DNA from 2 places in the Paenarthrobacter sp. TYUT067 genome. Region 2 is predicted to be linked to the other one. Evidence: predicted binding sites of a transcription regulator. Region 2 holds the regulator's gene; the other holds the start of a gene.
What was found. Region 2 encodes LexA, which represses DNA repair genes until DNA is damaged. Its sites were predicted from a motif close to TCGAACANNTGTTCGA; they were not measured.

Region 1: a site for LexA is predicted at 8,739-8,754, ahead of ruvA (Holliday junction branch migration protein RuvA). Genes of this name have one in related genera too.

Annotation. Positions count from the first base shown of each region.
Region 1 is NZ_JAMOIT010000019.1:22,363-38,296, reverse strand. It holds gene MOD31_RS16790 (DUF349 domain-containing protein) at 1-268, shown strand, start outside; gene MOD31_RS16785 (hypothetical protein) at 372-983, shown strand; gene MOD31_RS16780 (bifunctional (p)ppGpp synthetase/guanosine-3',5'-bis(diphosphate) 3'-pyrophosphohydrolase) at 1,006-3,399, opposite strand; gene secF (protein translocase subunit SecF) at 3,565-4,560, opposite strand; gene secD (protein translocase subunit SecD) at 4,560-6,311, opposite strand; gene yajC (preprotein translocase subunit YajC) at 6,426-6,809, opposite strand; gene ruvB (Holliday junction branch migration DNA helicase RuvB) at 6,953-8,029, opposite strand; gene ruvA (Holliday junction branch migration protein RuvA) at 8,022-8,666, opposite strand; gene ruvC (crossover junction endodeoxyribonuclease RuvC) at 8,780-9,358, opposite strand; gene MOD31_RS16745 (YebC/PmpR family DNA-binding transcriptional regulator) at 9,424-10,179, opposite strand; gene pdxT (pyridoxal 5'-phosphate synthase glutaminase subunit PdxT) at 10,183-10,884, opposite strand; gene MOD31_RS16735 (Mur ligase family protein) at 10,987-12,318, shown strand; gene MOD31_RS16730 (type 1 glutamine amidotransferase) at 12,315-13,085, shown strand; gene MOD31_RS16725 (CapA family protein) at 13,089-14,354, opposite strand; gene MOD31_RS16720 (M3 family metallopeptidase) at 14,428-15,934, shown strand, end outside.
Region 2 is NZ_JAMOIT010000003.1:235,182-251,115, reverse strand. It holds gene hisH (imidazole glycerol phosphate synthase subunit HisH) at 1-264, opposite strand, end outside; gene hisB (imidazoleglycerol-phosphate dehydratase HisB) at 261-887, opposite strand; gene MOD31_RS04125 (histidinol-phosphate transaminase) at 935-2,053, opposite strand; gene MOD31_RS04120 (LysM peptidoglycan-binding domain-containing protein) at 2,131-2,490, opposite strand; gene lexA (transcriptional repressor LexA) at 2,838-3,581, shown strand; gene MOD31_RS04110 (ATP-dependent DNA helicase) at 3,646-5,706, opposite strand; gene hflX (GTPase HflX) at 5,699-7,261, opposite strand; gene MOD31_RS04100 (class I SAM-dependent methyltransferase) at 7,774-8,388, shown strand; gene dapF (diaminopimelate epimerase) at 8,369-9,337, opposite strand; gene miaA (tRNA (adenosine(37)-N6)-dimethylallyltransferase MiaA) at 9,385-10,311, opposite strand; gene miaB (tRNA (N6-isopentenyl adenosine(37)-C2)-methylthiotransferase MiaB) at 10,330-11,895, opposite strand; gene MOD31_RS04080 (regulatory protein RecX) at 11,895-12,437, opposite strand; gene recA (recombinase RecA) at 12,427-13,470, opposite strand; gene MOD31_RS04070 (DUF3046 domain-containing protein) at 13,728-13,925, opposite strand; gene MOD31_RS04065 (MarR family winged helix-turn-helix transcriptional regulator) at 13,994-14,533, shown strand; gene MOD31_RS04060 (helix-turn-helix domain-containing protein) at 14,625-15,059, opposite strand; gene MOD31_RS04055 (CinA family protein) at 15,197-15,709, opposite strand; gene pgsA (CDP-diacylglycerol--glycerol-3-phosphate 3-phosphatidyltransferase) at 15,706-15,934, opposite strand, start outside.

The DNA of each region.
Region 1 (15,934 bases), on a different contig from region 2:
GGGCAGGATCGAAGCCGGGCTTCGCAAGGTTGAAGACGCTGTCCGTGAGGCCGAGGAAGACAAGTGGCGCCGGAGCAACCCGGAAACCAAGGCCCGCACCAACAGCGCCTTGTCACAGCTCGAATCAGCCATTGCGGGCCTCAAGGACGATCTGGAGAAGGCTGAAAAGGCCGGCGACCAGCGCCGGATCAAGGCCGCGCGCGAAGCCCTGGAAGCACGTCAAGCATGGCTCGATCAGATCCAGCGCTCCGCCAGTGACCTCGCTTAGCGATTTCTGAGAAGGCACTTTTTCTGCAGGCTCCGCCCCGGGTTATCCACATAACCCGGGCGGAGCCTGTACTCGTAAGGTGGCCACGCGGAATGATCGGTGAATGGTCCTCGCTGTTACCGCCCCCCAATTGCAGGAGCCGGTCATATCCGAGCTCTATTCCCCCAGCCGCATCTTCTCGTGGAACGAACTGCAGGGCATGGCATTCGATGGCATCCTGCTGCCCCTCTACGGGAAGAGTTATGCCTCACCTGGTGTGACTGTCACCCACCGCCTCAGAGCCCGCGCAGCGGCCCTTACACTCCCGGAACGCATCCGAACCAAGGTTGTCGCCGGTCGGCTCACAGCAGCGTGGATTTACGGTTGCGCCAAAGCACCCGAGCACCTGTCTCTGCTGGTTGACGCGAAACACCGCATCTCCAGCATGCGGGGCAGCATCGCATGCACCCTGCACGAAGTCCGGCTAGGTCAGATGGACGTCGTCAGCCTGGGAGGAATGCTGGTCAGCAGCCCGCTTCGGACCGCAGCTGACATCGCCCTCCATGTGGAAACTGACCGGGCTCTACCTGCGCTGAAGCGTCTTCTGGCACGGGAAGAGCTCGGCATCAAGCTCCGGCTGCTCGTTCTGGCCGTCGAAGCGAGTCCGCGCGTCCCTCACAAGAGGCGGGCCCTGGCCACCCTGGCTCAACTTGCCTCACCAGAGCCCGCTAGCTGAGACCCTGACAGCTGAGACCCTGTTAGCTGCGCCTGCGGTTTCCAGTGGTCCTATAGACGTCGAAAACTCCGTCGATCCGGCGGACGGCGTTCAAGACGTGGTGCAGATACTTGGGATCACCCATCTCGAAGGCAAATTTCGAGATTGCCACCCTGTCACTGGAGGTATGCACCGACGCTGCCAGGATGTTGACATGATTCTCGGACAAAATGCGGGTGACATCCGACAAAAGGGACTTCCGGTCCAGGGCTTCTACCTGAATTTCCACGAGGAAAACACTGGACTGGGTGGGTGCCCACTCAACTTCAACAATTCTGTCCGGCTGGTCCCGGAGACCCGACACATTGGTGCAGTCCGTCCGGTGGACAGAGACTCCTGAACCACGGGTCACAAAGCCAAGAATGGGATCCGGCGGTACCGGGGTGCAGCACCGGGCCAGCTTGACCCAGACATCGCCCACACCCCGCACAATGACGCCGGAGTCAGAGAACTTCGACTTCGCAACCTGGGTGGGGATACTGACTTCGTCCAGGTCTTCGTCGGGTGTCTCATGACCGCCCAGGTGCTCAACGAGCTTTTCCATGACCGACTGAGCTGACGTGTGCCCGTCACCTACGCCGGCGTACAGCCCGGAAATGTCAACGTAGTGGAAGTCCTCTGCCACGGCGGACAAAGCATCGTGCGTCATCAGGCGCTGCAGGGGCAGGTTCTGCTTGCGCATGGCCCGGGTCAGCATGTCCTTGCCACGCTCAATCGCTTCTTCGCGGCGTTCCTTGGTGAACCACTGGCGAATCTTGTTGCGTGCACGGGCAGATTTGACGAAGTGCTGCCAGTCCTGGCTGGGGCCGGCGCCTTCTGCCTTGGAGGTGAAGATCTCAACCCAGTCGCCGTGGTTGAGCTCGCTGTTGAGTGGAACCAGCTTCCCGTTGACGCGGGCGCCGATGGTTCGGTGGCCCACCTCGGTGTGCACAGCGTAGGCGAAGTCCACAGGAGTTGACCCGGCCGGAAGGGCCATGACCTCGCCCTTGGGGGTGAAGACGAAGACTTCGCGGGCGTTGATCTCGTAGCGAAGTGAATCAAGGAATTCTCCGGGATCGGAGGTCTCCTGTTGCCAATCAACCAGCGACCGCAGCCAACCCATGTCACCGTCACGCGGGCTGCCGGGTCCCTGTGCGGTCCGGTTGGGTTGATCCTTGTACTTCCAGTGGGCTGCCACACCGTATTCTGCACGCCGGTGCATCTCGTGGGTGCGGATCTGAATCTCCACGGGCTTGCCGCCGGGGCCAATCACGGTGGTATGCAGGGATTGGTACATGTTGAACTTGGGCATGGCGATGTAATCCTTGAACCGGCCCGGAAGCGGGTTCCACCGTGAATGCAAAGTCCCCAGCGCGGCATAACAATCTCGCACGGAATCCACCAGAACCCGCACGCCCATGAGGTCGTTGATGTCGTCGAAGTCCTTGTCGCGGACGATCATCTTCTGATAAATCGAGTAGTAGTGCTTGGGCCGGCCTGTGATGGTCGCCTTGATCCGAGCGGTCCGAAGGTCATCAGCGATCTGGTTGCGGATGACGCTCAGGCTCTTTTCGCGTTCTGGAGTGCGGTCGCCCACCATTCGCACGATTTCCTCGTACACCTTGGGGTACAGCGCTGCGAAGGAGAGGTCTTCAAGTTCCCACTTGATGGTGTTCATACCCAGGCGATGCGCCAGGGGTGCGAAAATCTCCAGAGTTTCGCGGGCCTTGCGTGATGAGGACTCCGCGGAAACGAAACGCCAGGTCCGCGCATTGTGGAGGCGGTCCGCCAGCTTGATCATCAGGACGCGAATGTCCTTGGCCATCGCCACGACCATCTTACGAACGGTCTCAGACTGGGCAGCCTCACCGAAACTGACTTTGTCCAGCTTGGTGACACCGTCCACCAACATGGCAACTTCGGGGCCGAAGTCCCGTGTCAGGTCAGCCAGTGTGTACGGGGTGTCCTCCACGGTGTCGTGGAGCAACGCAGCCGCCAGGGTTGTCCCTGTCATACCGAGTTCAGCCAGGATGGTGGCCACTGCCACCGGATGGGTGATGTAGGGATCACCACTCTTGCGCTTTTGTCCTTGGTGGCTCTGCTCTGCCACCGCGAAGGCGCGTTGGATCAGATCGAAATCCTCTTTGGGATTATTTGCCCGGACTGTACGCAGCAGTGGTTCCAAAATGGGCGAGTAAGGAGCAATGCCCCGGCCCGTCAGGCGGGCAAGCCGGGAGCGGGTGCGTTCCCTCCGCCCCGGAAAGGTGGGACGCACGCCGGGAGCATCGACCGGAACCGCAGCAGCAGTCCGTCCGGGCACACTCGTTGCCGGAACTGCCACAGCTTTGCGGCTGTCATCCCCGCCCGCCGGTGGTGCCGACGTCGCACGTTCTTCCACAGAAGTACCCCTCACAAGCGATTTAATTCTCCCAGTCTATTCCCGCAGGTGAATGCTTCTGCAACCGGGCAGCACATGACGATGACACGGGCAAGTCAAAGAGCCGGCCTCCGCACTGATGCGGGGACCGGCTCAAGGCAACCCAACTAGCTGTTCGGGCTAAGTTCAGACCTGGACTGTGGCTTCATTCCTGCGGTGAGCCACCTTCTTGGCTTGCTTCACCAGTTCAGGCTCGCCCTGCCGCAGCCAAGCGTACAGCGGTGCGGCGATGAAAATCGTGGCGGCAGTACCGATGAGGATGCCCACGAACAGTGCCAAGGACAGGTCCCGCAGCGTGCCGGCACCCAGGAGTCCGGCCCCAATGAAGAGGATCGCCGCAACCGGAAGGATAGCCACCATCATGGTGTTGATGGAGCGGACCAACGTTTGGTTGACAGCCAGATTGACCTCTTCGCTGAACGTGCGGCGCGTTGACGTGGAAATGTCCGCGGTATTTTCACGGATCTTGTCGAAGACCACCACTGTGTCGTACAGCGAGTAGCTGAGGACGGTCAGGAACCCGATGATTGCCGACGGCGTGACTTCAAAATCGCTCAGCGCGTAGACACCCGCCGTGGTGAACATCGTGACGAGCATGCCAACAAGTGCGGACAGCGACATCTTCCAGGTTCGGAAGTACAGCGCCATCAGGACAGCGGCCAACCCAACAAAGACCACCAAACCAATCAGGGCTTGACGCGTCACGTCCTGGCCCCAGGTTGGTCCCACGAAGTTGGACGTTACCTCGTTCTCGGTCACCCCGTAGGCGCTTGTGAGACCGTCTTTGATGCGGTTCGTCTCGTCGTCGGTCAACTGGTCCGTTTGGATGCGCATGGTGTTGCCTGCCACGTTGGCAACGCGCGGGATGGCTCCGGGCACGACGTCATGAACAGCCTTCTCGCCGAGTGCCGCATCCGTGGTGCTCACGTTTGAAACAGTGAATTCGGAACCGCCACGGAATTCGATTCCGAGGTTGAAGCCGCCCTTGGCGACAGGAACCAGGATGGAGAGCGCTACGGCGACCGCAGCGATGATGAACCAAATCTTCTTCGACTTTACGAAGTTGTACGAGCGCTTGCCCGTGTAGAGCTCATGGCCGAAGGTTGCGAAGCTCGTAGTCATTACTTCTCCTCCTTGGTGCCGTTCGAAGTACCAGTGAGCTGGCCCTTCTCGGCAAGGCGCCTCTCGGCAATGGTCATGCGACGTTCGGCTTCGGCAGCCGCACCGGTGTTGCGCGGGCGGACCACAGCGGGCTTTTCGTCCGGCGTGCGTAGCCGGCCGGCGCCAAGGTAGAGCGGAACTGCGCCGAGACGGTCGGGAGAAAGCCCGGAGAAACGGTGTCCTTCACCAAAGAACTTGGTGCGGGCCAAAACCTGCAGCATGGGGTGCGTAAACATGAACACCACCAGAAGGTCGGCCAGGGCGGTCAGGCCAAGGGTGAAGGCAAAGCCGCGGACGTTGCCAACAGCAACGAAGTAGAGGACCAGGGCCGCGAGGAGGTTGACGGCCTTGGAGGCCAGAACTGTCCGTTTGGCACGCTTCCAGCCGTTCTCGACAGCGGAAACCAGTCCACGGCCCTCGCGCAGTTCATCCCTGATGCGCTCGAAGTAGACAATGAACGAGTCCGCGGTCTGGCCGATGGCCACAATCAGACCAGCCACACCGGCCAGGGACAGACGGTAGTTTTCCGTCCACCCGAGGATGGCGATCGCCAGATAGGTCAGCACACCCGCCACCACAAGGGATGCGATGGTCACGAGCCCAAGGGCACGGTATTGGAAGAGCGAGTAGACAACAACAAGCAACAGGCCGATCATCCCTGCAAGCAAGCCGAGGCGAAGTTGGTCGCCACCCAGCGTCGCGGAGATCTGCTCTTGTGACTGGATCTCAAAGCTGATGGGCAGGGCGCCGTAGCGGAGTTGATCGGAGAGGGCCTTTGCCGACGCCTGGGTGAAGTTACCAGTGATCTGGGGCTTTCCATCAGTGATCACAGCCAAGGCGCGCGGGGCGGAAAGAACTTTGTCGTCCAGGACAATGGCGAACTGTGACTTTGGATCATCAGTACCCTGGGCCTGCGCCGCAGCGTAGAACTGGTTGAGGCGTTCGGTGACTGCTTTGAACTTTGCGGTTGCATCCGCGTTGAACACGATGTTCACGCCCCAGGAATTTGTCACGGAGCCCTGAGCGCCCTGAACCTGGGTAAAAGTGGAATCGCTGATGTCCTGGCCTTTGACCTCCACGGGCCCAAGGATGTACTTGATGGCCGGAGTCTTGTCCGTGGCTGCCTCGCAGGTGACCAGCGGTTTGGCGGGATCCGAACGATCACGTTTTTCCGGTGACGGGTTCACACAGTCAAGCGCTTCGAATTCCCGGACAATGTCCGCGGTGACCCAGTTGATGTCGCTGGCATTCGCCGGCTCCGCCGTGGGCTTGGGAAGCTGGTCCTCAGGTGTGCGCTGCTCCGCAGGAACGGCTGCCGGGTCGCCATAAGTGATGACTGGGCGGAAGTTCATGTCAGCCGAAGCTTGAATGAGGTCGCGGGTCTCCTTGGAAGGCGTACCCGGAAGACTGACCACAACGTTCCGGCCGGACTGGGTGCTAATTTCAGCTTCGGCAACACCGGAGCCATCCACACGCTGCCGGATGATGGCTACTGCCTGGTTGAGTTGCTCCTCATTGATCTCGCTGGAACCCTCTACCCGGGGGGCCAGAATCATCTGGGTTCCGCCCTCGAGGTCCAAAGCGAGCTTGGGAGCCCAACTGGCGTTGCCAGTCACTACTCCGCCAGCCAGGACAGCGGTTAATACAACGAAAATTGCTCCAAGCCAGGTCAGCACCCTGCGGGCTGAGTTTTTGGGGCCGGTCCGTGCCATTATCGATCTTCCTGTTATCGCCGGACAGCCGCCGGCCGACGCTGGTAAGCGTCTGCCGGCGGCTCTCCGCTGCCGTAGAAGTTGCCTTGCGCGGTGTCGCCGCGACTGACGGTGCTAGTTGTCCTTCTTGTCCTCTTTGTTGAGGCGCGCGATGGTTTCTTCCGGGGTCTCGACGGCGGCAGGAGCTTCCGTCTGCGCGGCGGTCAGGGATGACGCATCATCCGGAACAACGGGCGCTTCCTCGGGGGTGGTCTCGACCACCTTGGTGACAGCCTGACGGTGAACCGTTGCCTGGTTACCCGGCGAAAGCTCAATCACGACTTTGTTCTCGGCTTCGTCGATGGACACGATGCGGCCAAAGAGACCGAAGCTGGTCATGACGTCAACCCCGGGAGCGAACTTTGACTGCATCTCAGCCTGCTGCTGCTGGGTCTTCTTGTTGCGGCGGAACATCATGAAGACAAAGAGTCCCAACATGACGAACAGCAATATGGTCATTGGATCCACAGGGAAGTTCCGTTCTGTACTTACGTTTTGGTTCACGGCAACGTCCCTGGCAGATCCGCAGAGCGGGCATGGATCAAGGACTCGAACGTGCCGAGCGTCATACCAGTCTAGTGGGAAAAGCTGAACAGAGGGTGTTAACCCACGGTATCCACGCTTTCGGCGTGGTTTTCATCCTCACCAAACAGTGCCAGTGTCTCCTGACCGAACACCCCGGCCGGGACGGCGTAGCCAAGGTGCGTCCAGGCGGACGCCATCGCGATCCGGCCCCGCGGAGTGCGTCCCAAAAGACCCTCACGGACCAGGAACGGCTCAGCCACGGTCTCCACCGTCTCGGGTTCTTCCCCCACGGCGATAGCCAAAGTGGACAATCCCACTGGACCGCCGTTGAACTTGGTGATCAGGGCTTCAAGAACGGACCGGTCAAGCCTGTCCAATCCACGCTCGTCTACTTCATACATATCCAGAGCCGCTGAAGCTGAACGTGCATCAATCTGCTCAATGCCATGAACCAGCGCCCAGTCACGGACACGGCGAAGCAGTCTGTTGGCGATACGTGGCGTTCCCCGGGACCGGCCCGCTATCTCCGTAAAGCCCGCAGAGTTGACCTTCAGGTCCAGTAGGCCCGCGGAGCGCCGCAGGACGAGCTCGAGTTCGGCGACGGAGTAGAACTCAAGGTGCCCGGTGAATCCGAATCGATCCCTCAGAGGCCCCGGAAGAAGCCCAGCTCGGGTTGTTGCGCCCACCAGGGTGAAAGGTGGCAGTTCCAAAGGAATGGCGGTTGCACCAGCGCCCTTGCCCACCACAATGTCCACGCGGAAGTCCTCCATGGCCATGTACAGCATTTCTTCCGCCGGCCTGGACATGCGGTGTATTTCGTCGAGGAAAAGGACCTCCCCCTCCGATAGGGAGGAAAGGATGGCGGCAAGATCTCCCGCGTGCTGGATGGCCGGGCCGCTGCTGATACGCAACGGCGCGTTCATTTCCGCTGCGATGATCATGGCAAGGGTTGTCTTGCCTAGTCCTGGCGGCCCTGACATCAGCACGTGATCGGCGCTGCGGCCACGCATTTTGGATGCCTCGAGTACCAATGCCAGTTGTTTGCGGACCCGATGCTGTCCCACGAAATCGTGCAGGTTCTTGGGCCGGAGTGCGGCTTCAATGACCCGCTCTTCCGGTTCCTCTCCCCCGCTGACGAGTGACTGCTCAGCCACGGCTGCCTACACGATTGCCTGCGCGCGCCCCATCCTGACCCAACCAACGCAGCGTTGCCCGGAGGATTTGGGCCACGTTTCCTGCGTCCACGAGTTCCGGGGAGTCGGCCATTGCTTTGTCGATGCTGCCGTTGGCGTCCTTCTCGGACCAGCCCAAGCTGGTCATGGCTGCGACAACCTGCGGCTTCCATTCGGCGTTTGGGGCAGCGGCGGGCGCAGTGCCTGTGCCGGTCCCGTGGGGAACCAACTTACCGGCGAGCTCAAGGACAATCCGGCCGGCCACCTTGGGACCGATTCCCGGCACCTTGGTAAACGTCTTGCTGTCTCCAGTGTGCGCCGCCACCCGGATGGCCTCCGGTTCATGCACGGCAAGGACGGCCAAGGCCAGACGTGGCCCTACCCCGCTGACGCTGAGCAGGACATCAAAGACTTCCCGTTCGTCGTCGTCGGCGAAGCCGAACAGTGTCAAGGAATCTTCACGGACGATCATGGACGTGAAGAGCTTGGCTTCTGTTCCTGTCTTGAGGTGACTCAAGGTCTGCGGCGTGGCAAAGACACTCATTCCCGCACCGTTGAGGTCGATGACAGCGGTGGACAAACCAACGTGGGCTACCGTTCCACGGAGAAAACTGATCAAGACCCGGCTCCTGAAATACTGCCTGCTCCGTTGCCGCAATACTGTGTCAATACTGCGGCCAAAGCGGACTATCCGAACATATCTACGAATACCCTAACAAGGCGAGCCGACAATCACCGTGCGCGGCGCGCTTTTGCTTCCGCGTCAGCCCATGCTTTTTGGGCGGGAGTGAGACCGCCCTTACCGTTCGCGCCGGTAGCTGAACCCATTCCACTACCTGCGCGCCATGCATGGGTCAGGGCAAGCGCGAGAGCGTCCGCAGCATCAGCAGGCTTCGGTGGAGCATCCAGGCGCAGGATCTTGGTAACGAGCTTGGTCACTGCATCCTTATTGGCCGTGCCGCTGCCTGTTACCGCGGCTTTGACCTCCGACGGTGTGTGCAACGCGACGGGGATGCCACGGCGTGCGGCCGCAGCGATGACGACGCCCGAAGCCTGGGCCACACCCATGACCGTGCTGACGTTCATCTGCGAGAAAACACGCTCGACGGCGACGACGTCCGGCTGATGCAGGTCCAACCATTCATCAATGGCTTGGGCAATGACCAGCAGGCGCTTATCCAGAGTGAGCTCAGCAGAGGTCCCCACTACCCCAACGGCCACCATGGTGGCCCTGCGGTTCTTTTCAATGTCCACCACACCTATACCGCAACGGGTGAGGCCCGGATCGACTCCCAATACGCGAAGAGTCAAGTCCGGGCCTTCCTGGTGGCTGTGAAGCTGCTAAATGTCAAAATGACGCGCTGCGCCGTGGCCGGCTATTCGGCGTCGAGGGCAGCCTGGACTTCCTCGCTGAGGTCCGCATTGCTGTAGACGTTCTGGACATCGTCAAGATCTTCCAGGGCATCCACGAGTTTCATAAACTTCTTGGCGCCGTCGACATCCAGTTCCACCTGCATGGAGGGAACGAACTCGGCTTCATCTGTCTCGTATTCGATGCCCGCTTCTTTCAGGGCGTCGCGGATGGCCTGAAGATCAGAGGGTTCGGAGTGGATCTCCCAGTTCTCTCCGCTGTCTTTGACTTCTTCGGCTCCGGCATCGAGGACCGCCATCAGGATGTCGTCCTCGCTGAGGCCGTTCTTGGGCAGGACCACAACACCCTTGCGGGCGAAGAGGTAGCTCACGGAACCGGGATCGGCGATGGTGCCGCCGTTGCGGGAGATTGCAAGGCGCACCTCGGATGCAGCGCGGTTCTTGTTGTCCGTCAGACATTCGATCAACAAGGCCGAACCCTGGGGACCACGAGCCTCGTACATGATCTCGGTGTAGTCCACCACTTCGCCGGTGAGGCCAGCACCGCGTTTGATGGCGCGGTCGATGTTGTCATTGGGAACCGATGTCTTCTTGGCCTTCGTGACGGCAAGTTCAAGTCCCGGGTTGCCGGCGAGGTCCGGACCACCCATGCGGGCAGCAACTTCGATATTCTTGATCAGTTTTGCGAACGACTTTGCACGCCTGCCGTCAATGATGGCTTTCTTGTGCTTGGTGGTCGCCCATTTGGAGTGGCCTGACATGCTTTACGCTTCTCCTCTGATCATTCGAATAAAGAGTTCATGCACGCGTTTCTCTCCCGTCACTTCCGGATGGAAGGAGGTGGCCAGTAGTTGACCGGAACGCACTGCAACAATTCTAGCCACTCCGTGCAAAGTAGCCGTGTGGCTGGCGTGGTCGGGGTCGACCTGGGCAAGGACCTCCACGCCCGGACCTACGCGTTCCACCCAGGGGCCCCGGATAAATACAGCGTGAACGGGATCCACACCGGACTCCCCTGCGCTGAATTCAAGGCCCCTGAAATCCAGGTCGGTCTCGAAGGACTCCCGCTGGCGGCCAAAGGCATTCCTGCGCACGGTGATATCCAGCCCACCAAAGGTCTGCTGCGGATTTCCGTGCAGGTCAGTTGCAGGGTCCGCGATTTCATCGGCCAACAGGATCATGCCGGCACAGGAGCCGTAGACCGGCAGGCCGTCCGCGATCCGCTTTTGAAGTGGATCACGGACTTCGAAAATCCGGGAGAGCTTGTCAATGGTGGTTGATTCGCCGCCGGGGATGATCAAGCCGTCAATGTCGTCAAGCTCTGACGGGCGGCGTATACCCACGCCGGTGGCGCCAGCGGCCTCTACAGCGTGGATATGCTCGCGGAAGTCGCCCTGAAGAGCCAGCACGCCGATCCGGAGTCCTGAACCCACGCGCGACGAAGCGTCAGAAAGGGGGTTGGTCATTCGACCATCATAGAGGCCCAGGCCATATGGCGCTGTCAGCGTTGACCAAGCCCACACGCGAGGTAGCCGGTTCCATGCCCTGACTGGGATATATTACAGAGCATGCTTTCCTTCAGCGTTCCCCTCGGCAAGCTGGTCCGCACACTGTCCCGGCTCCGGGGCGGAGGCTCAGCTTTTCCCGGCTTGGTGGTTGAGAAAATCGATCCCGGCTTCATGCAGCGAACGCTGGCTTCGCTCCCCCTGGGCGTAGCCGTGGTCAGCGGCACCAACGGCAAGACCACCACCACCAAGATGGTGGTGGAACTCCTTGAAAGCCAAGGCCTGAAAGTCTTCACCAACCGCAGTGGCAGCAACTTCACCCGTGGGGTGGCCGCTTCGCTCCTGGGTGATGTGGACTGGCGCGGTCGGCTGGACGCAGACATTGCCATCCTGGAATTGGACGAAGCCCATGCCGTGCACTTCGTCAACAAGGTTGAGCCGCGGTACAGCCTCCTGTTGAATGTCCTCCGCGACCAATTGGACCGCTTCGGGGAAATTGACAAGACCGCCCGGCTGCTGGAGCACATCGCCTCCAAGACCACCGGCACAGTTGTCCTCAACCGGGAAGACCCACGCGTCGCCCGGATTGCCAACGCCATCAATACCCTCGATGCCGTCCACCACCCCGAAGTCCGATACTTCGGCCTCGACGAATCTTTGCGCAGCACCTTCCCCAACGACGACGAAATGCGCACCACGGCAATCGGCCCGTCCCCTTCGGGCACTTCCGTTGCCGCTGAAACAGGTGAGGATGTAGATCTGCCGGCAGCCGACGTCGTACTCCGACGCGTTGGAGCCCAGGACGCCGACTTTGAGTTCGACGGCGAAACCGTCACCACAACGATGAAACTACGCGGCGTGTACAACATCTTCAATGCAGCGGCGGCTTTGTCCCTGGCGAGGTCCGTCTTGGGAACCGGGCCCGTTGATACACCTAAGCTCGTGAAGGCTTTGGGAGAAGTTGCTCCCGCGTTCGGGCGCGGTGAGAGCCTCACCGTGGACGGACAGCCTCTGGAGCTGGTGCTCGTGAAGAACCCCAGTGGTTTCCGTCTCGGGCTGAAGTCCTTCCCCGCCGGCGGCTACGCCACCATGATCGCCATCAACGACAACTACGCCGACGGCAGGGACATGTCCTGGCTGTGGGACGTTGAATTCGACTCCCTGCGCGAAGATGGCGTGGAGGTCCTCACCGGCGTTCGCGCCTACGACATGGCGCTGCGTCTGCAGTATGACGATGTTCACTTCGGAGTGGTCGAACCGGACATCACCGCGGCCCTGCGGACTTTCATTGACGGCTCGCGGGGCAAACCCAAACGGGTCTTCTGCACGTACACTTCCATGCTCGCCATCCGCCGCGAGCTGGCCAAAATCACCATAGTTGAGGTGGTCTCATGACCTCGGAAGCACAACCCACGCCGCACGCAACGCCGGACGTACAGCCCAGCAAGGGGACCATCCGCGTTCTCCAGCTCTACCCGCGCGAAATGAACATCTACGGTGACTGGGGCAACGCCCTGGTCCTGAAACAACGGATCAAGTGGCATGGCTACACTCCGGAGCTTCTCGAGTACAACGTGGGCGACGACTTTCCTGACGACGTCGACATCATTGTGGGCGGAGGCGGGCAGGACAGCGGCCAGCTGGTGATCCAAGACGATCTCCAATCGCGTGCCGGCCAGCTGAAGCAGCTGGCGGACGAGGGCGCTCCCATGCTGGTGATCTGTGGGCTCTACCAGCTTTTCGGGAAGTTCTTCAAGACCAGCACGGGCCCTGTGATTCCGGGCATCGGCATCCTTGACGTGGAAACCCATGGTACTGACGAGCGCCTCATTGGCAACGTGACCATGAAGTCCACCGAGTTCGGCGACATCCTTGGCTATGAGAACCACAGTGGGCAGACTACGTTGGGGCCCGGCGTCGAGCCATTAGGCACGGTGACAAAAGGCGCAGGCAACAACAGCAAGGACGGGCACGAGGGCGCCCGTTACAACAATGTTGTAGCGAGCTACCTGCACGGTTCGTTGCTCCCAAAGAACCCGGCCATTGCGGACTTCCTGATCCGCACAGCAGCCGAACGCAAGTTCGGCAGCTTCGTGCCAGGAAAGCCCGACGACGATTACGCCCGCCTTGCGCGCGAACACGCAGCCCGCCGGCCGCGGTAGCCGCTACTTTTCCTTGGTGATCAGCAGTTCGTGCGCTCCCGCGGTGGCTGCTCCCATGGACTCTACAACCGCTTTGGTTCGCTGGTGGGTTGCGGCATCGGCCGCAGGGGTCGCGCAGACCCCTTGTGGTGCGTCGCTGGCTACGGAACACCATCGATAGGGGTCCCGAACAATAACCGAGGGGGCCCATGCGAGGTCAGAAGCAGTCCATACACCTGAGGTGTTTTGACTGAATTGTGCCCTGACCAATAGTCCTTCGTTGTTCACGACGTACCACGGTGACAATTCAGTGACACCATTGCCGAGCCCGTACACAATCCACGTGCCTTTGTAGTTCTCGATCGGCAGCACCGAGTGCGTGTGGTGGCCGTAGATCATGGTGAACTGGCCGCTGTCCACCAACGCGTGCGCAACCTCCTGCTGCTGGGCAGTGGCTTCGCTGGCGTACTCGTCGCCGGCGTGCATGACTCCCAGGACGATGTTGGCCCCAAGGGCCTTGGCTTGTTTTGCCTTCGCGATCATTGCCGCCGGATCCAGCTCGTCAACCAGCCAAGGGTATTCCGGGATCTGACCATTGTGGCCATACGTTCCAATAATCACGGCCACTTTGGCGGCGTCCGTCTGGAGCATGAGTATCTCCTTGGATGCCGCCTCCGTCCGGTAGGAACCGGTGTGCTTTAGGCCCGCTGCGTCCAGGGCGTCCAGCGTCCGGAGCAAACCTTCGGTGCCGCGGTCAATGGTGTGATTGCTGGCCGTCGTGCAGGCCTTGTATCCAACATCCTTTGAGGCCGTAATGATTTGCGGCGGTACGTTGAAGGACGGGTAGGCAGAGAACGGCCCATCCGGACCAGCCACGGGTGTTTCCTGGTGGCAAATGGCGAGGTCGCTGTTGCGAATGTAGCGTCGTTGTCCTTCGAGAAGCGGGACGAAAGTGTAGCCGGGCTGACCCGCCGCAGCTGCGTCAGCTCTCGCTTGTTGCCAGAGCTGGGTATGAACCAGCATGTCACCTGTCACCGTGATGGAGGTGCAGCGGAGCTCCGGACAGGCGGGGCCTTTGCCCGGGGTGGGGTTTGGTGCCGGAGTGCGCGTCGGACTGGGTGTCTGGGCAGCAGGGGCCGAGGCGCCGGTGCTGCGTTCAGCGTCATCGTTTTCTGCAAGAACGCCGCAGGCGCTCAGGGACAGGGCTAGAGCAATACCGCTCACCACGAGTGCCGCCCTGTGAGTACGGAACCGTCCCCCGGAAAATGTGATCTTGCCCATGACTTTCATCCTACGGCGCTGGCCCGACGCATCCGGGCGTGCCGCTCTTGAGGACACGATTCTTACGTGAAAGAGTCACTTCATGACCAACCCACTCTTGAGCCCCAGCCATCTGCCCTATGGGCTTCCGCCCTTCGCCGGCATTTCGGCCGAGCATTACTCCCAGGCCGTAGAGGAGGGTTTGAGCGCACATCTGGATGAAATCGCCAGCATCACGAACAACCCGGAGCCCGCCACCCTGGAAAACACAGCCGTGGCCATGGAACGGTCAGGACAACTGCTCAGCAGGGCTGCCGCAGCCTTCTTCACAATGGTTTCCGCTGATGCTTCGGACGCCATCAAAGCGCTGGAAACAGAGCTGTCCCCCAAACTGTCAGCACATCAAGACGCGGTTTACATGAATCGCGGACTCTATGAGCGATTCGCCGCAATCGACACAGCAGGATTGGATGCGGAGTCGTCCCGGCTGGTGCAGGAGTACCTCAAAGAGTTCCGGCAGTCAGGCATCCAGCTCGATGCCGCCGGACAACACCGCCTGCGTGAAGTCAACGCCGAGCTCTCACGATTGGGCACTGAATTTGGCCAACGCGTCAAAGAGGCCATGAAGTCTGCCGCCCTTCTCCTGAACGACGCCGAGGAGCTGGCAGGGCTGCCGGCTGAAGCGATCACCGGCGCCGCGGAAGCAGCCAGGAATGCGGGGCATGACGGTAAGTACTTACTGACCCTGATCCAGCCCAGCAACCAACCCGCTTTGGCGTCCTTGGAAAACCGGGCCATCCGCCGTCGGCTTTACGAAGCATCCCTGGCACGCGGCACCGATGGCGGCGCCTTGGACGTTCGTGACCTGGTGAAGGCCACTGCCCGATTGCGGGCTGAGAAGGCGGCGCTCTTGGGATTTGCCAACTTTGCTGAGCTGGTGATTGACCAGCAGACGGCACCCGGGTTCAGTGAGGTCAAGGCAATGCTGGCTCGGCTGGCCCCCGCAGCCGTGAGGAATGCCGAATCGGAGGCGGAGGCTTTAGCGGAAGTCGCCGGCCACGAACTTGAGCCGTGGGATTGGGCGTACTACTCTGCCCGGGTTCGCAAGGAAAAGTTTAAGGTGGATGAACAGGCTCTCCGCCCCTTTTTCAGCCTCGATGCTGTGCTCAACGACGGAGTATTCCATGCTGCGACACAACTCTTCGGGGTGACTTTCCATGAGCGCGATGATTTGGAAGGCTATCACCCTGACGTCCGCGTCTGGGAGGTCCGACATGAAGACGGCAGCGGGCTGGGCCTCTTCCTGGGCGACTACTACACCCGTGAGTCAAAGCGCGGAGGTGCCTGGATGAATTCCCTTGTAGAACAATCCAGCCTGCTGGGAACCCGTTCCGTGGTGATCAACAACCTCAACATCACCAAACCGGCACCGGGTGAGCCCACGCTCTTGTCCTTGGACGAAGTCCGTACAGTTTTCCATGAGTTCGGCCACGCGCTTCACGGCCTGTTTTCCGACGTGACCTATCCGCGGTTCTCCGGGACGTCCGTACCTCGGGACTTTGTGGAGTATCCGTCCCAGGTCAACGAAATGTGGATCATGTGGCCCGAGG
Region 2 (15,934 bases):
GGCATCAACGGACTTGAGTTCCTTCATCACGGTCTCGTAGGCACCAACTCCGGGCACCACCAGACCATCAGCGTTGAGCACGTCCTCAGGCTTGGAGCTCAACACCACGTGCGCGCCCGCACGTTCGAGGGCGCGGACGGCAGAGCGAACGTTGCCCGATCCATAGTCCAACACGGTGACGGTTGGCTTGCCTTCAGGCGACTCCGGCTTTACGGACGCTATGGCGTCGGCCACGGCTCCATTGTTCAGAATCTGGCCGCTCATAGTGCGCCCTTAGTGGAGGGAATGCCCTCCACACGGGGATCGGACTCAACAGCTGCACGCAACGCGCGGGCAAAGGCTTTGAACTGGGCCTCAACGATGTGGTGGGGGTCGCGGCCGGCCAGGACGTTCATGTGGAGGCAGATTCCGGCGTGAAGCGTAATTGCTTCAAAAACGTGACGGGTCAACGATCCCGTGAAGTGTCCGCCGATCAGGTGGTATTCCTGTCCGACCGGCTCGCCACCGTGCACCAGGTAGGGTCGTCCGGAAACATCAACGACGGCGTGCGCCAAGGCTTCGTCCAAAGGAACCGTGGCTTCACCAAAGCGACGAATACCGGCTTTATTGCCCAGCGCCGTTCGGAGGACCTCGCCGAAGGTAATGGCGACGTCTTCCACCGTGTGGTGGGCGTCAATGTGGGTGTCGCCAGTAGCTTTGACGGTCATGTCAATCAGGGAATGCTTGCACAGAGCCGTCAGCATGTGGTCGTAGAACGGAACCGAAGTGCTGATATCCGAGACGCCTGAACCATCCAGGTTAATCTCCACCAGGACCGAAGACTCACTGGTGGTGCGCTCCATGCGCGCGGTGCGGGCAGCGGTCGGCGCGGCGCCGGTTTCGCTCATTGGGACATCCTTATACACGGAGGGGTGGGTTAGGTCTAGGAACAAGTTTAGGCGTGGTGCGGCGCGGTGCCGTCCAGCAGGGCTTCCAAGGCCTCCAGGAACGCAGTAGTTTCCGGCTCGGTTCCAGCGGTGACACGCAAATGCCCCGGGATACCGACGTCGCGAATCAACACGCCGGCGTCCAGCAGGCCCTGCCAGATAGTGTGTGGATCCTCCAGTCCCCCAAAGAAGACGTAGTTGGAGTCCGAAGCAGCAGGCTGGAGGCCCATGCGGAGCAGTTCAGTCACAATCCTGTCGCGCTGGACCTTGATGTCCTCGACGTCGGCCATGAGGGCTTCGCGGTGATTCAGCGCAGCGAGGGCCGTTGCCTGCGTCACGGCAGAGAGGTGGTATGGGAGACGGACCAGCCTGATGGCGTCCGTGACTTCCGGGGCTGACGCCATGTATCCGAGCCTGGCGCCCGCCAAAGCGAATGCTTTGCTCATGGTGCGCGAGACGATCAGACGCTCGCGTCCGGGCAACAGGGTCAGGGCGCTCGGCGTGTTGTCGTGTGCGAACTCGTGGTAGGCCTCATCCACGATCACCATGGCCTGGCTGGCTTCGCCGGCCTCGTAAACAGCCTCCACGACGTCCAATCCCAAGCCCGTACCTGTGGGGTTGTTGGGCGAGCACAGGAAGACGATGTTGGCGCCCGTTTCCCGGACCTGAGCAGCGGCCGATTCGGCGTCCAGCCCGTAGTCTTCCGCGCGGACTCCGCGGACATACTCGGTGTCAGTGCCACTCGCGAGCAGGGGGTACATGGAGTACGTGGGAGGAAAGCCCAATGCCTTGCGGCCGGGTCCACCAAAGGCTTGGAGGATCTGCTGCAGGACCTCGTTGGATCCGTTGGCCGCCCAGATGTTGTCCGGGGAAAGCCCGTGGCCAAGGTACTCGGCCAAGGCTTCACGAAGTTCGGTGAACTCCCGGTCCGGATAGCGGTTCAGCCCGGTGGCCGCAGCGGCCACGGCCTCAGTGATGGCGGCTTGGACATCTGCGGGGACGCCATGAGTGTTTTCGTTGACGTTGAGCAGGATAGGGACATCGAGCTGCGGTGCGCCATAGGGGCTCAATCCACGCAGGTTGGTCCGAAGGGGAAGTCGGTCAAGTCGCTCAAGCTGGTCACTCACCAACCCAGTTTAAGGGGCGGCCGGGACTGCCGACTAACTGTGACGCCCGACCCTTGATTTCTGCGGGTGCCGAGGGATCAGTTTGCAGGGACGAACAGCTGCTGGCCGGGCAGGATGCGGCCGCCCCGGAGGTCGTTGAGCTGGATGATCTCGGCGATGACGTCGCGGGGGTCACGCTCGGGAGCGGCAGCGCCGGCGATGCCCCAGAGGGACTGACCTGGCTGGACTGTAACAGTGACGGCAACAGGCGGACGCAGTTGGGACTGCGAGTCGGCTGCCTTGGCCGGGGAGTTGATAAATCCGGCAAGACTCAGCAACGCTGCAACCAACAGCATGGCCGGGATGCCGAAGAAGACGATCCGTCCCCTTCGGGTCAGGCGCAGGCGAGCGGGTGCCTGGGTAGTACGGAAATCAGCGAACGTAGTGACTGCGGACATGAGCTGAGCCCTTCTGAGCTATTGCCACGCTCCGGGATGCCCGGTGCCTGGCTGCCAATTCTTTGTGTTCCCCTGGGCCTGCCCCGGATGTTCGAACGCTTTGTTCGAACATCCAGCTTCAGCATCAGGTTTATAGAACACATATTCGAACCTTGCTATGACATTTTTAGCACTTATCAACGAACGGTGTCGAGACTCGCTAGAACAAATGTTTGATAAACGCCTGTGCCTGCCCTACGTTTGAGTGAAGAAGCAGCACTGTTTCAGTGGAACAGGAGGGTCTGACATTTTTGCAGACCTGACACCCCTGGCCCTCATCAGGGCGGAATGGAAAGGCATTGGCGAACATGGCAGCGAAAGCCACAGGCGGAGGGGCACCCCTGCGGAGCCAACAGCCTCAAAAGAGTCCCAAAAGCCTGACCGTCCGGCAGAAAAAGATCCTGGAGACCATCCAGAGGTCAGTCAATGACAACGGCTACCCTCCCAGCATGCGCGAAATCGGCGACACCGTGGGTCTGGCCAGTTTGTCCAGCGTCACGCACCAGTTGTCCCAATTGGAGAAGCTCGGCTACCTCCGCCGGGACCCCAAGCGTCCCCGCGCCATGGAAGTGCTGATGCCCCTAACCCTTGATGGCGGGCCCATCCCCGGTGTGGACGCTCCGACCACCCTTCGCAGCGCCGGTGGCCTGGCCGTCACCGAGCTAGCCAGCGCCAGTGATACCGCCATGGTCCCCTTGGTGGGGCGCATCGCGGCAGGTGGACCGATCCTGGCTGACCAGACGGTGGAAGACGTGCTTGCACTCCCACGGCAACTCGTGGGGCATGGCGAACTGTTCATGCTGAAGGTGGCCGGCGATTCCATGATCGATGCTGCTATCTGTGACGGCGACTGGGTGGTGGTCCGGCGACAGAATGATGCCATCAACGGCGACATCGTTGCCGCCCTGCTGGATGATGAAGCAACCGTGAAGACTTTCCGGCAGCGGGACGGTCACACGTGGCTGCTCCCCCAAAACACCCAGTACGAGCCCATCCTCGGAGATCAGGCCACCATCATGGGCAAGGTCGTCTCGGTACTGCGCTCTCTTTAAGCGCTCACGCCCTTTAAACGCAGCTTCCCGTGGACACCAGCAGGTGTTCACGGGAAGCTGTGCATTACGGGGCTTTAGCCGAGCCCAGACGTTCCAGAACGCCTCGAACCACCGACCGGTCCGTGGTGGCCCAGAACGGCGGCAGGGCGGCACGTAGAAAGCCCCCGTAGCGCTCGGTCGAAAGCCTGGAGTCGAGTACCGCGACCACCCCTTTGTCTCCCGTCGAGCGGATCAGTCGGCCAGCGCCCTGCGCCAGCCGAATGGCAGCGTGCGTGGCTGACACGGCCATGAAACCGTTCCCGCCCGATTGGGCAACCGCCCGGGAACGGGCAGTCATCAGGGGATCGTCAGGACGTGGGAAGGGAATGCGGTCAATAACCACCAGTCGGCATGAGCCACCCGGAACGTCTACCCCCTGCCACAGGGACATGGTTCCGAAGAGGCACGTATCTGGCTCGTCCGCGAATTGCTTCACCAGGGCCGCCATGGTGGATTCTCCCTGACAGAGAATGTCCACATCCAGCCGGAGCCGCATGGCATCGGCGGCTTCTTCGGCAGCACGCCGCGAGGAGAACAGGCAAAGCGCTCCGCCCCCGGACGCCCGGATGAGGTCTTCCAATTCGTCCAGCGCCTCCGGCGAAGTACCGCGGCCCGGTTTGGGCAGGTGCTTTGCCACGTATAGAACACCCTGTTTGGGATAGTCGAAGGGCGATCCCACATCAATGCCCGTCCAGCTCGGCGCGCCGTCTCCAATCAGGCCAAGACCACCCGCGGCGGGCTCGAAGGCCGAGCCGATGGCCAGGGTCGCAGAGGTCAGCACCACAGTATGGCCGGCAAAGAGCCCCTCTCGAAGCCGCCCTGCCACACTGAGCGGGGCAATATTAATCAATGCAGGAGCTGTCTCGTCCGGCGGAGAATATCCCTGCTGGGGGTCGAACGTGCTGTTCCGCGAGAACCAGACCACTTCGCGGTTCTCCTTCGCGGCGAGCATCCGCTCGCACAGTTCCAGGATGAGCATGAGCCGTGAGCGCGCAAGCTGCCGTCCGCCGTCGACCGCGTTTGAAGAATCCGTCTTCGAGTCCGAGAGCGCGGCGCGCGTGGCGTCCCGCAATTGGTCAATGCAATCCAGCTGTTCGTCGTTGAGGCCGTTGGGCAACAGACCGTTGGGCACGCCAGCTATGGCCATATCCAAGCTGTCCGCAGCTGCGTTGAGGGCGTCCACGGTGATGGCCGTATGCTTGCGGGCACTTGATGCCGCCGCGTGGACCATGGCCACGGATAACTGTCCTGAAACGGCTCCGGTTACCCGGTCCTGAAGCTCGTGCGCCTCATCAACCACCACGACGTCGTACTCGGGCAAGACAGCCAGGCCTTCAAAGGCGCTGACGGCCAACATGGCATGGTTGGTGACTACGACGTCGGCCTCACCAGCCCTTGAACGGGCCAGCTCACTGAAGCACTCTTCTGCCACGGGGCACTTCTGGGCACCCAGGCACTCCATGGACGTGACGGAAACCTGCCGCCAAGCCCTGTCGGTGACGCCGGGCATGAGTTCGTCGCGGTCTCCGGTAGTGGTCTTCTCCGCCCATTCCCTGAGGCGGACCACTTCCTTGCCCAGCTGCGATTGGGGTCCACCCATGGAGGCAGCAAAGTGAGGGACGCTGGTGTCCTCCCCCAGGGAGAACAGCTGCCCTTCGGAGGGCTCCTCGCTGGGGAACCCGCCTTCAAGCTTCTGCAGGCACACATAATTGGCCCTGCCCTTGACCAACGCCACGTTGACGGGGCGCTCAAGGGCAGGGTTGATGGTCTCCAGCAGCCGGGGAAGATCACGGCCGACAATCTGGGTCTGGAGTGCCAGGGTGGCGGTGGACACCAGCGTCGGTTTGTTGCTGTCCATGGAGTGAGCGATCAACGGAATAAGGTAAGCCAAAGACTTGCCCGTTCCCGTTCCCGCTTGAACCAGCAAATGCTCCCCGGTTTCAATAGCCCGGGTCACATGCTTGGCCATTTCATGCTGACCCGCACGGCTTTGTCCGCCCATGCCGTCAACAGCCCGGTCCAACAACTCGAGGGTGGCTTTCTCCCCCACCGACTTGACGGCGTCCGCCGCCACCTTCTCAACCATTGCTGACGAATGACTCCAGTTCGGCGGCCAGGCCTTCGCGCACCATGACCACTACGCGGGTCCCGTTCTCCTCGTGCTCAAGGCTGAGGATTTCCGAGTCGGAATTGTGCAGTTTGTTGATCATTTCCCCGCGGTCGTAGGGAATGAGCAGTTCAAGGCGCACGCCCGGCCGGGGAATGGATCGGCTGATGTCTTCCAACAGTTCGGCAATGCCCTGGCCCGTACGGGTGGACACCACTGCGTGGCGGGGTTCCTTCTGCTTGAGGCGCTCCACCACAAAAGGATCCGCGACATCGACCTTGTTGAGGACGATGATTTCAGGAACCTTACGGGCATCCACTTCGGTGAAAACGGTCCTTACAGCAGCGATCTGGCCCTCAGGATCGGGGTGTGATGCATCCACCACATGGAGGATCAGGTCTGCGTCCGCCACTTCCTCCAATGTAGACCGGAAAGCCTCAATCAGCTGGGTGGGCAATGAACGAACGAACCCAACGGTATCTGCCAGGGTGTAGCCGATGCCATCCGGAGTTTGCGCCTTGCGGACCGTGGGATCCAAGGTGGCGAACAGGGCGTTCTCCACCAGGACACCGGCGTCCGTGAGGCGGTTCAGGAGGGACGACTTGCCGGCGTTCGTGTACCCGGCGATGGCGACGGACGGAACAGCATTACGACGGCGGTTGGCGCGCTTAGTCTCGCGCGCCGGCTTCATCGCGGCTATTTCGCGACGCAGCTTGGCCATGCGGGTGCGGATTCGCCGCCTATCGAGTTCGATCTTGGTTTCACCAGGACCGCGCGAGCCCATGCCGGCGCCTGCTCCACCCACCTGGCCACCGGCCTGACGGGACATGGAGTCACCCCAACCACGAAGCCTCGGGAGCAGGTATTCGAGCTGTGCGAGCTCAACCTGGGCCTTGCCTTCGCGGCTCTTGGCGTGCTGGGCGAAGATGTCCAGGATCAGTGTGGTCCGGTCGACTACCTTGACCTTCACGATGTCCTCAAGGCCGCGTCGCTGTGACGGGGCAAGCTCCGTGTCCACTACTACGGTGTCTGCGCCGGTGGCGGCGACGATGTCCTTGAGCTCCTGGGCCTTGCCGGATCCGAGGAAGGTCCCGGGGTCCGGCTTCTGCCGGCGCTGAACAATACCGTCCAGCACCTCGGATCCAGCCGTTTCGGCAAGGGCGGCGAGCTCACGGAGGGAGTTCTCCGCATCAGCAAGAGTCCCCTCCGTCCACAGGCCGGCCAGGACAACGCGCTCCAGGCGCAGCTGCCGGTATTCGACCTCTGTGACGTCCTCGAGTTCGGTGGACAGTCCCGCGGTACGCCGAAGGGCGCGGCGTTCGGCCAGGTCTTCCTGGTCGCCGTCATAAATACTGTGTTCCTGGTCCAGCGTGGAAATCGCCTGCGCCTTGCCGAACACACCGTTGGCGTCGTTGTCGTCGGATGCCTGCGCAGGTACATCCTTGGAAAGAATCCGGTCGATCACGGCCTGGATTTGTTCAGGACTCATGTCCTGGGCGTCGGAATCGGATCCGGAGTGCTTCTGGGTGGTCATGGTCTCCTTAGACTGTTCGGCAATTCCAGAATAGTGCTGTTTGCTGCTCGATGGGGCGCTATTCGCGCTGGGCTGACGGGCATCGGCCAAAAGGGCCTCCTGTGTCCTGAACGGCCACCCCTCTTGCGGAGGGCGGCTGTTGTAAAAGTGGCGTGATGGAATCCGCAGGAGGGTCCTTGGGCCGAGGTGAGGATGTTCCGCCGGCTGCAACACAGGGCCGCGTTACACCACGGTCCACTGCACAAACGAGCGGGGATCTTCAGAGTGTCCGGCCCCACATGAGGAGCAAACGGACAAAGCCTTAAGGACCTGCCGGGCGGAAAGGCCGGCATGGGCAAAATGCCGAACCGGGCCTGCGTCGCGGGCGGTACCATGAACGCCTGATGACTTGGCGTTGTGGGCTGATTACTCAAAGATCAAGAACATGCGTTTCACTTTAGCAGCCGCTGTCAAGCCAACCACGGACGGATGCGGTTTCCCAAGCCGCCATTAGCCAACTAATCTGGCAAATTATGGAGTCTGCACACTATTTCACCGCCCAACCGGCCGGACCATTCACGCGCAAGCCACTAACCGTGGAACTTGCTGGAGCCACGCGCCGGCTGCAGACCTCGTCGGGTATCTTCAGCCCCGACGGCGTGGACAAAGGCACTGCAGTACTTTTCTCCGAAGTTCCACCGCCGTCACCCACGGGTCACCTTCTGGACATTGGCTGCGGCTGGGGTCCGATTGCGCTCACGTTGGGCCTGATGGCGCCACATGCTCACGTGCACGCCGTTGACGTCAACGAGCGTTGCGTCACTTTGACCAATGAGAACGCCGCGGCGCTCGGCCTCGGCAACGTCACCGCCAGCCTCCCGCACGAGGTGGATCCCGCCGTCGAATTCGACACCATCTGGTCCAACCCGCCCATCCGCATCGGCAAGGACGAGCTTCACTCGCTGCTGCTGACGTGGCTGCCCCGGCTGGCGCCGGGAGGCAACGCCTGGTTGGTTGTGCAGAAGAACCTGGGCTCGGACTCCCTCCAGCGGTGGCTCGCCGCCGAACTGGACAGTTCTTACACGGTCTCCCGTGAAAGCACGTCCAAAACGTTCAGGATCATCCGGGTCAGGAAAGCGTCCCAGTAGCCACAATCACGGCCGGGCCGCTGAGTTCCACATGCTCACGGCCGCCTGCCCCGGGGAAGAACTTCACACCCACGACGCCGCCCGGCACCTTGACGTGCCAGTCGTTCGGGGCCGTATCCCCCGCCCAGTGACGGATAGCGACCGCGGCGGCACACGCGCCGGTGCCGCAGGACTGTGTCTCCCCCACGCCACGCTCGTGAACGCGCATGGTGATGGTCCCTATACCGTCTTCTACCAACGGCTCAGCGGGGACCACAAACTCGACGTTGGTTCCATTGGCGGGCTTGGGATCAACCACGGGCGCCTTGGACAGTTGTGTGGCTGAAAGCTCGCTAAGTTCCGCAAGGGCAACTACCGTGTGGGGATTGCCCATACTGACGGAGAGTCCGGGCCTTGGCACTTCCAGGCCCTCGGCGCTGACCAGTGCATCCATGGCCTTGCTGGTGGCTTCCTCGGGGAAAATGAACTCCCACGGGCCCATATCCACGGCATAGCCGTTGACCGTGCGTACAACCTTTTTTACGCCACCGCGTGTGCCGATAGTGAGGGTCTGCCCGGGCCCCAGGTCCACCAAGCCCTCCGCGATCAGGAAATGAACGAAGACGCGCACGCCATTGCCACACATTTCGGAGAGCGAACCATCACCGTTGCGGTAATCCATGAACCACTCAGCGTCCGGATCCTCTTCCAGGGCGACGCGGCCTTCGGGCAGAAAGCGGGAAGGCACCGCTCGGATGAGGCCATCGCCGCCGATGCCCACATGGCGGTCGCACAACTGCGCCACGTGCTCGGCGGTGATCTCATGCGCGTCGCCAGGATCGGCAATCAGGACAAAGTCGTTGCCTGTTCCGTGGCCCTTTGAAAACGTCAAACCGGTGAGGCTGGAAAGTGTCACCGGAGCATCCGCATCTGCGGGCTGCCGGGCGGGAATTGCGGCGGTTTCATCCATGGACCTAGGCTACCCGCCACGCGCGTTCGCCCAGAAATTGCGTGGCCTTAACTTCCGGCCGCCAGGACTGCCTCGGCTGCCTTCTCCACAAGCTCCTGGTCCTGCCAGTCGAGCCACGTGATGCGTGGATCTCCCCTGAACCACGTCAGCTGGCGCCGCGCAAACTGCCGGGTAGCCACGATGGTTTCTTCGGCGGCAGCATCCGTGCTCAGTTCCCCGTCCAGAACCTTCAGAAATTGGGAATAACCCAAAGCTCGCGAAGCCGTCTTGCCTTGCCGCAAGCCGATTGCCTCGAGCCGTTCAACTTCCTGCCGGAGGCCTCCCTCCACCATCCGGTGCACCCTCAGTGCCAGACGATGCCGCAGTTGCTCCCGATCAACCTCCAGCCCGATCTGGAGAGCCGGCTGGAAGTACTCGCGCTGCGGCATGAATGAACTAAAGGGGCGCCCAGTGAGACTGTGCACCTCCAAGGCACGGATTACTCGCCTGGCATCGCCAAGGCGGGCAGCCGACACGGGATCAACTTCCTCAAGTCGGGCCCGCAACGGCGCAAGCCCCTGCGTTTCGCATTCCTCTTCCAGATGCCTGCGGAGCTCGGGATCCGTGCCCGGGAATTCCAGGACGTCCAGGGCGGCGCGTACATACAGGCCGGAACCGCCCACCAGGATGGCGCGCTTCCCCCGCGAGTGAATGTCAGTGATGGCAGCGCGGCATTCGATTTGGAAGTCCGCCACGCTGGCTTCCTCTGTGACGTCCATGGTGTCAAGCAAGTGGTGAGGCACACCCCTGCGTTCCTCCATGGTGATCTTGGCGGTTCCGATATCCATGCCACGGTAAAACTGCAAAGCGTCGGCATTGATGACTTCCCCGTTCAAGGCCAGGGCCAAGTTAACGCCCAGGTCCGACTTCCCTGAACCCGTGGGACCAACAACTGCAATGACCGGCTGAGGAAGTTCATGGCTGGAGAGCGACATTCGAACTTCTGGTCCGCCCTACGCGCGCCGAACAGGCAGCGACGGCATGCCCAAGGACACACCTGCCTTGCCTGACGCCGCTCCTGCGGCAGGAACGCCACAGGAATCAGCCTGAGAACGATCCCAGGCGTCGCCTGCACGGGAGCGGCGCACGATGTAATCCTCCGGACTTGCCGGATCAGCCACTAGGTGGAAAGCAGCGGCCTCGGTGATGGTGACTGTGACAAAGTCGCCCGGGCGCGGGGTCTCGGCACCGGCCGGTACAGAGAAGTGCACCAGCCTTTGGTCCTTGGATCGACCGGACAGGCGGTGTGTTTCGCCTGCCTTGCGTCCTGATTGCGCGGTGACCAGGACCTCCACCTGACGTCCCAACTGCTTGGCGTTCTCCTCTGCGGCAATACGGTCCTGCAACGCTGTGAGGCGTTCGTAGCGTTCCTGCACCACCGCTTTGGGAAGCTGCTCAGGGAGGTCAGCAGCCGGCGTCCCTGGCCGCTTTGAGTACTGGAACGTAAAGGCGGAGGCAAACCGGGACTTCTCCACAACATCCAGGGTGGCTTGGAAATCTTCCTCGGTTTCACCGGGGAAACCAACAATGATGTCCGTGGTGATTGCTGCGTGGGGAATGCGTTCGCGCACTTTGTCCAGGATTCCGAGGAACTTGCTGGAACGGTAAGAACGGCGCATGTCCTTGAGCACCTTGTCCGAGCCGGATTGCAGCGGCATATGCAACTGGGGCATGGCGTTGGGTGTCTCAGCCATGGCATCAATGACATCGTCGGTGAAAGCTGCGGGGTGCGGGCTGGTGAAACGAACGCGTTCCAGCCCTTCAATCTCACCGCAGGCACGCAGGAGTTTGGAGAAGGCCTGACGGTCGCCGAATTCCACACCGTAGGAATTAACGTTCTGGCCGAGCAAAGTGACCTCAACTGCACCGTCATCCACCAGCGCCTGGATTTCTGCCAGAATCTCGCCGGGGCGCCGGTCTTTCTCTTTGCCACGAAGCGAAGGCACAATGCAGAACGTGCACGTGTTGTTGCATCCCACGGAGATCGAAACCCAGCCCGCGTACACGGAGTCACGCTTGGTGGGGAGCGTTGACGGGAACACATCCAAGGATTCGAGGATCTCCAGTTGCGCCTCATTGTTGTGCCGGGCGCGGTTCAACAGGGCCGGAAGCGCCCCCACGTTGTGTGTCCCGAACACGGCGTCAACCCACGGCGCCTTCTTGACGATGGTCTCGCGATCCTTCTGGGCCAGACAGCCGCCAACGGCAATCTGCATGGACGGGTTCGCCTCCTTGACCTGCCGCAGCTGGCCGAGGTTTCCATAGAGTTTGTTGTCTGCATTCTCACGGACAGCACATGTGTTGAAGACCACGACGTCCGCTACGTCGCCCTCAGCAGGCACATACCCGGCTTCTTCGAGAAGTCCCGCCATGCGCTCTGAATCATGGACGTTCATTTGGCAGCCGAAAGTCCGAACCTGATAAGTCCGGGGCTCTGCAGCCGGCCGGGGTTCTGCAGCAGTCCGGGGATCAACAGAGGGAGGGTTGGCAGCTGATGGGGAGGGAATGGTCAAACTCACTACTCAAGGGTACCGGCTTCCGCCAGAACCTCACCGACGATCCTGAATGCCATGGAGGGGGCGTAGCCTTTGCGGGCCAGCATCGACGCGAGCCGGCGCGTGTACTTGTCCCGCTCCGCCCGATCGGTCAGATCCATGCTGGGCCGTAGCTTGCGCTGGACCAGCTCCCGAGCAGCCGATTCCTCATCCTGATCGCTGAGCTGGGATAAGGCTTCTTCGGCCGCATCAAGCTCTATGCCTTTGTCTGCCAGTTCGCGACGGATGGCGCCCTTTGCAAGCTTTTTGCTTTGCGAGCGGCTACGGACCCACATCCTGGCGAACTCAGCATCATCGATCAGCTGAACTTCTTCGAAGCGGTCCAAGACTGCCTCAGCCACGTCATCGGGAACATTCCGCTCCGCAAGCTTCCGGGACAACTGCAGCCGGCTCCGCGGCGCCATCGTCAGCTGTCGCAGGACGATGGCACGCGCCACGGATTCGGGGTCAGGCTCAGGATCGGCCGCTACGGACGAATCCGGATCCGGCCCTCTCCTAGCCGTCAACGGCCTTCAGCTTCGGGGATTCCTCTTCAGCCTTGGCCATACCAACGCCGAGCTTTTCCTTGATCAGGCGCTCCAGTTCCTGAGCGAGTTCCGGATTGTCGCGCAGGAAGCGACGCGAGTTCTCCATGCCCTGACCCAGCTGATCGCCGTCATAAGTGAACCAGGAGCCGGACTTCTTGATGATGCCGTGCTCCACACCCATGTCAATGATGCCGCCTTCGCGGGAGATGCCCTGACCGTAGATGATGTCGAACTCGGCGATCTTGAAGGGCGGAGCCATCTTGTTCTTGACGATCTTTGCCTTGGTGCGGTTACCGACGGAGTCCGCACCTTCCTTCAGGGTTTGGATGCGGCGAACGTCGATTCGAACTGACGCGTAGAACTTCAGAGCCTTACCACCCGTTGTGGTCTCCGGGGAACCAAAGAACACGCCGATCTTTTCACGCAACTGGTTAATGAAGATGGCGGTGGTCTTGGTCTGGCTCAAGCGACCGGTGATCTTACGAAGCGCCTGGCTCATGAGCCTGGCCTGGAGGCCAACGTGGGAGTCGCCCATTTCGCCTTCGATTTCAGCACGAGGTACCAAGGCGGCCACGGAGTCGATGACCACGATGTCCAGCGAGCCGGACCCCACCAGCATGTCCATGATTTCGAGGGCTTGCTCGCCGGTATCCGGCTGTGAGACCAGGAGTGCATCCGTGTCCACGCCCAACTTGGCAGCGTAGTCCGGATCAAGGGCGTGCTCGGCGTCGATGAAGGCAGCGATGCCGCCTGCGCGCTGTGCATTGGCTACGGCGTGAAGTGCCACGGTGGTCTTACCCGAGGATTCCGGGCCGTAGATTTCCACGACGCGGCCTCGGGGCAGGCCACCAATGCCAAGGGCGACATCCAACGCAATGGAGCCGGTGGGGATGACCTCAATCGGTGCCCGGGTGTCATCACCCAGACGCATGATAGAGCCTTTACCGAACTGCTTGTCGATCTGGGCAAGCGCTGCTTCGAGCGCCTTCTCACGATCCGGGGCTGCCGCCATGGTTCACACCTCTGATGCTTTCTCGCTGTGGAGTGGCCTGAAAGGCCGCTTTCCTGTCATGTCAGACGCTATTACGGTGCCCTGACATTCTTACCAGCCGGCAATGGCTATGTGGATAAACCGGGTCTGCCGGATGTTCTGGAACGCGTCCTTCGGGATCTATTTTCCTCTCACAGGAGCATATCCCCATCCGAACAGATATTCGAACAAAGCCTCGGCGTGTCCCAACCCAGGCGGTTGCCGGCACGTGCCGGAGCTTAGGTGGAAGCCGGTTTGATGTCCTTGCCAAGCCGTCGTTCGGGAGGAACGTCCTGAACTTCGCAGACCGCCAACCACACCTCGCGAGGGTGATATCCGGAGGCCAAGGCCTCGACGGCGGTCCGCCCACCCACACCGGCGAGCACCAGGGAACCGGCCAAGACCCGGGAGTAGCCTGCCCCGAATTCGTCGTCCATCAATCGCCAAAAGTCACTAGCCCTCACGGATAGAGTCTCTCATGTCGCTGGACTCTAGAATGGTTGCCATGAGCAATCCTCTCCAGAGCACGCCCGGCCCGGCCGTGCCAGGCGATTCCGTGGACGACGCCCTCCAGCAGGTGGAACACCAGCTGAGCCTGCTCTGGCGCCGCGCACGTTCGATCTCCCACCAGTTGTCACGCCAGGTCCATCCGGACATGGAGCCTGCCGCCTACGGCCTCCTGACCATCATCCGCAGGGAGGGTCCCATCCGGCTCACGGACCTTGCGACCTGCATTGGGGTTGGCAAGCCTTCCGTGAGCCGTCAGATCGCGTTCCTTGAGAGCATCGGGCTCGTCTATAAGGAGGCCGACCCCCAGGACGGTAGGGCCCAATCCATCCGGCTGACGGACAAGGGCGAAGAGAAGATGCACCAGGTTCAGGATGCGCGGAGGCAGGTATTCCGTGAACGACTCGGCGAATGGCCGTTGGAGGATGTCCAGATATTGGCTGACTACATGGGCCGCCTCAACGCCATTTACGGCGATGGCGCCCTCAATGTAAAGGAACCAGGACTCGACGTCGAGGACAAAACCGGGGCCGCGTAGCAGTTCGCTCGTTCAAGCACATCCCGCGATCTCAACGAAAAAGGTCCCCAGCCTGAGGCTGGGGACCTTTTCCATGTTTCTGACGGAACGTTTACCGGGCTCCGGAGAGCATTCCCTGCGGGAAGTCGTCCGTGAGGTCCAGATCGCGTCCGTAACGCTGGGAGAATTCCTGCGGAACAGTGTCCGGAACTGCGACACCTTCTGCGACGGCCACGCGATCGCTGACTTCGCGAAGCATGTGGGACAACGGAACATCCAGGGCTGTGCAGATAGAAGACAGGAGCTCGGAAGAAGCCTCCTTTTGGCCGCGTTCAACTTCACTCAAGTAACCGAGTGAAACGCGGGCGCTGTGCGAAACCTCGCGGAGGGTACGGCCCTGACGCTGGCGGACATCGCGCAGTACATCACCGATCTCGTGGCGTAGTACAACCATTTTGCGCTCCTTCTGTTCGCTCTGTGTCTGATCAGCCAAGCCCACATCCTTCCAGCGGACAACGCCGTTCACGGATACGGGCTGCTTTACCATCTGTATCGCCTTGCTCCCTCAGTCATCCGGTTCGCTGGCTGGCGGACCGGGTTGGTTTTTACATCCTAGGCGCCCCGGCTCTTCCGAAGCGACACAATGACACAACTATTGGCAATCAGTTTTTGTTCCCGACTACTTTACGAACGGTAACCAACGTCACTCAGCGCAGCAAGCAGACGCGCCAACGCGGCCTCACAGGCCTGTTCCCTGATGGAATGCCTGTCCCCCGAAAAACTATATTCAAACGACTCGGTACCGGATTCTCCGGCAATGCCGATGAACACGGTGCCTACTGCTTTACCATCGTGCGGATCAGGTCCCGCCACACCCGTGGTGGAAATCCCGAGGTCGGCCCCGCAGACCCGCCGGACGCCGTCGGCCATTGCTTCGGCCACTTGCCCGTCAACGGAGCCCACCGCTGCAAGCAGTTCCTGCGAAACACCCAGGACACCGGCCTTCACCGAGTTTTGGTAGGCAACCACCCCGCCTTGCAGCATCCCGGACGCGCCCGGAGTATTGGCCAGCGTGGCGGCAACCATTCCGGCTGTCAGAGACTCAGCCGTAGCTACGGTGAGTTTGTTCCCGATTGCTATGGCAACGGCAGCCGTGGAGGTCTGGGCGGCTGCGGATACGCCTTCAGGGGGCCTCATGCGCGCCGTCCGGCCGCCCGCAGCTTCAGTGCCTGGACCACATATTCCACTCCGGTCCACAGCGTGATGGCGAGAGCCACCATCATGACCCAGAAGGCGACGTCACCCAGCCACGGTGCGATCGCCTTCAGCGGAAGGATGTAGAGGAAGATGGCCACGGTTTGAACGACTGTTTTCAGCTTGCCGCCCCGGGAAGCCGGCATCACGCCGTATCGGATAACAACG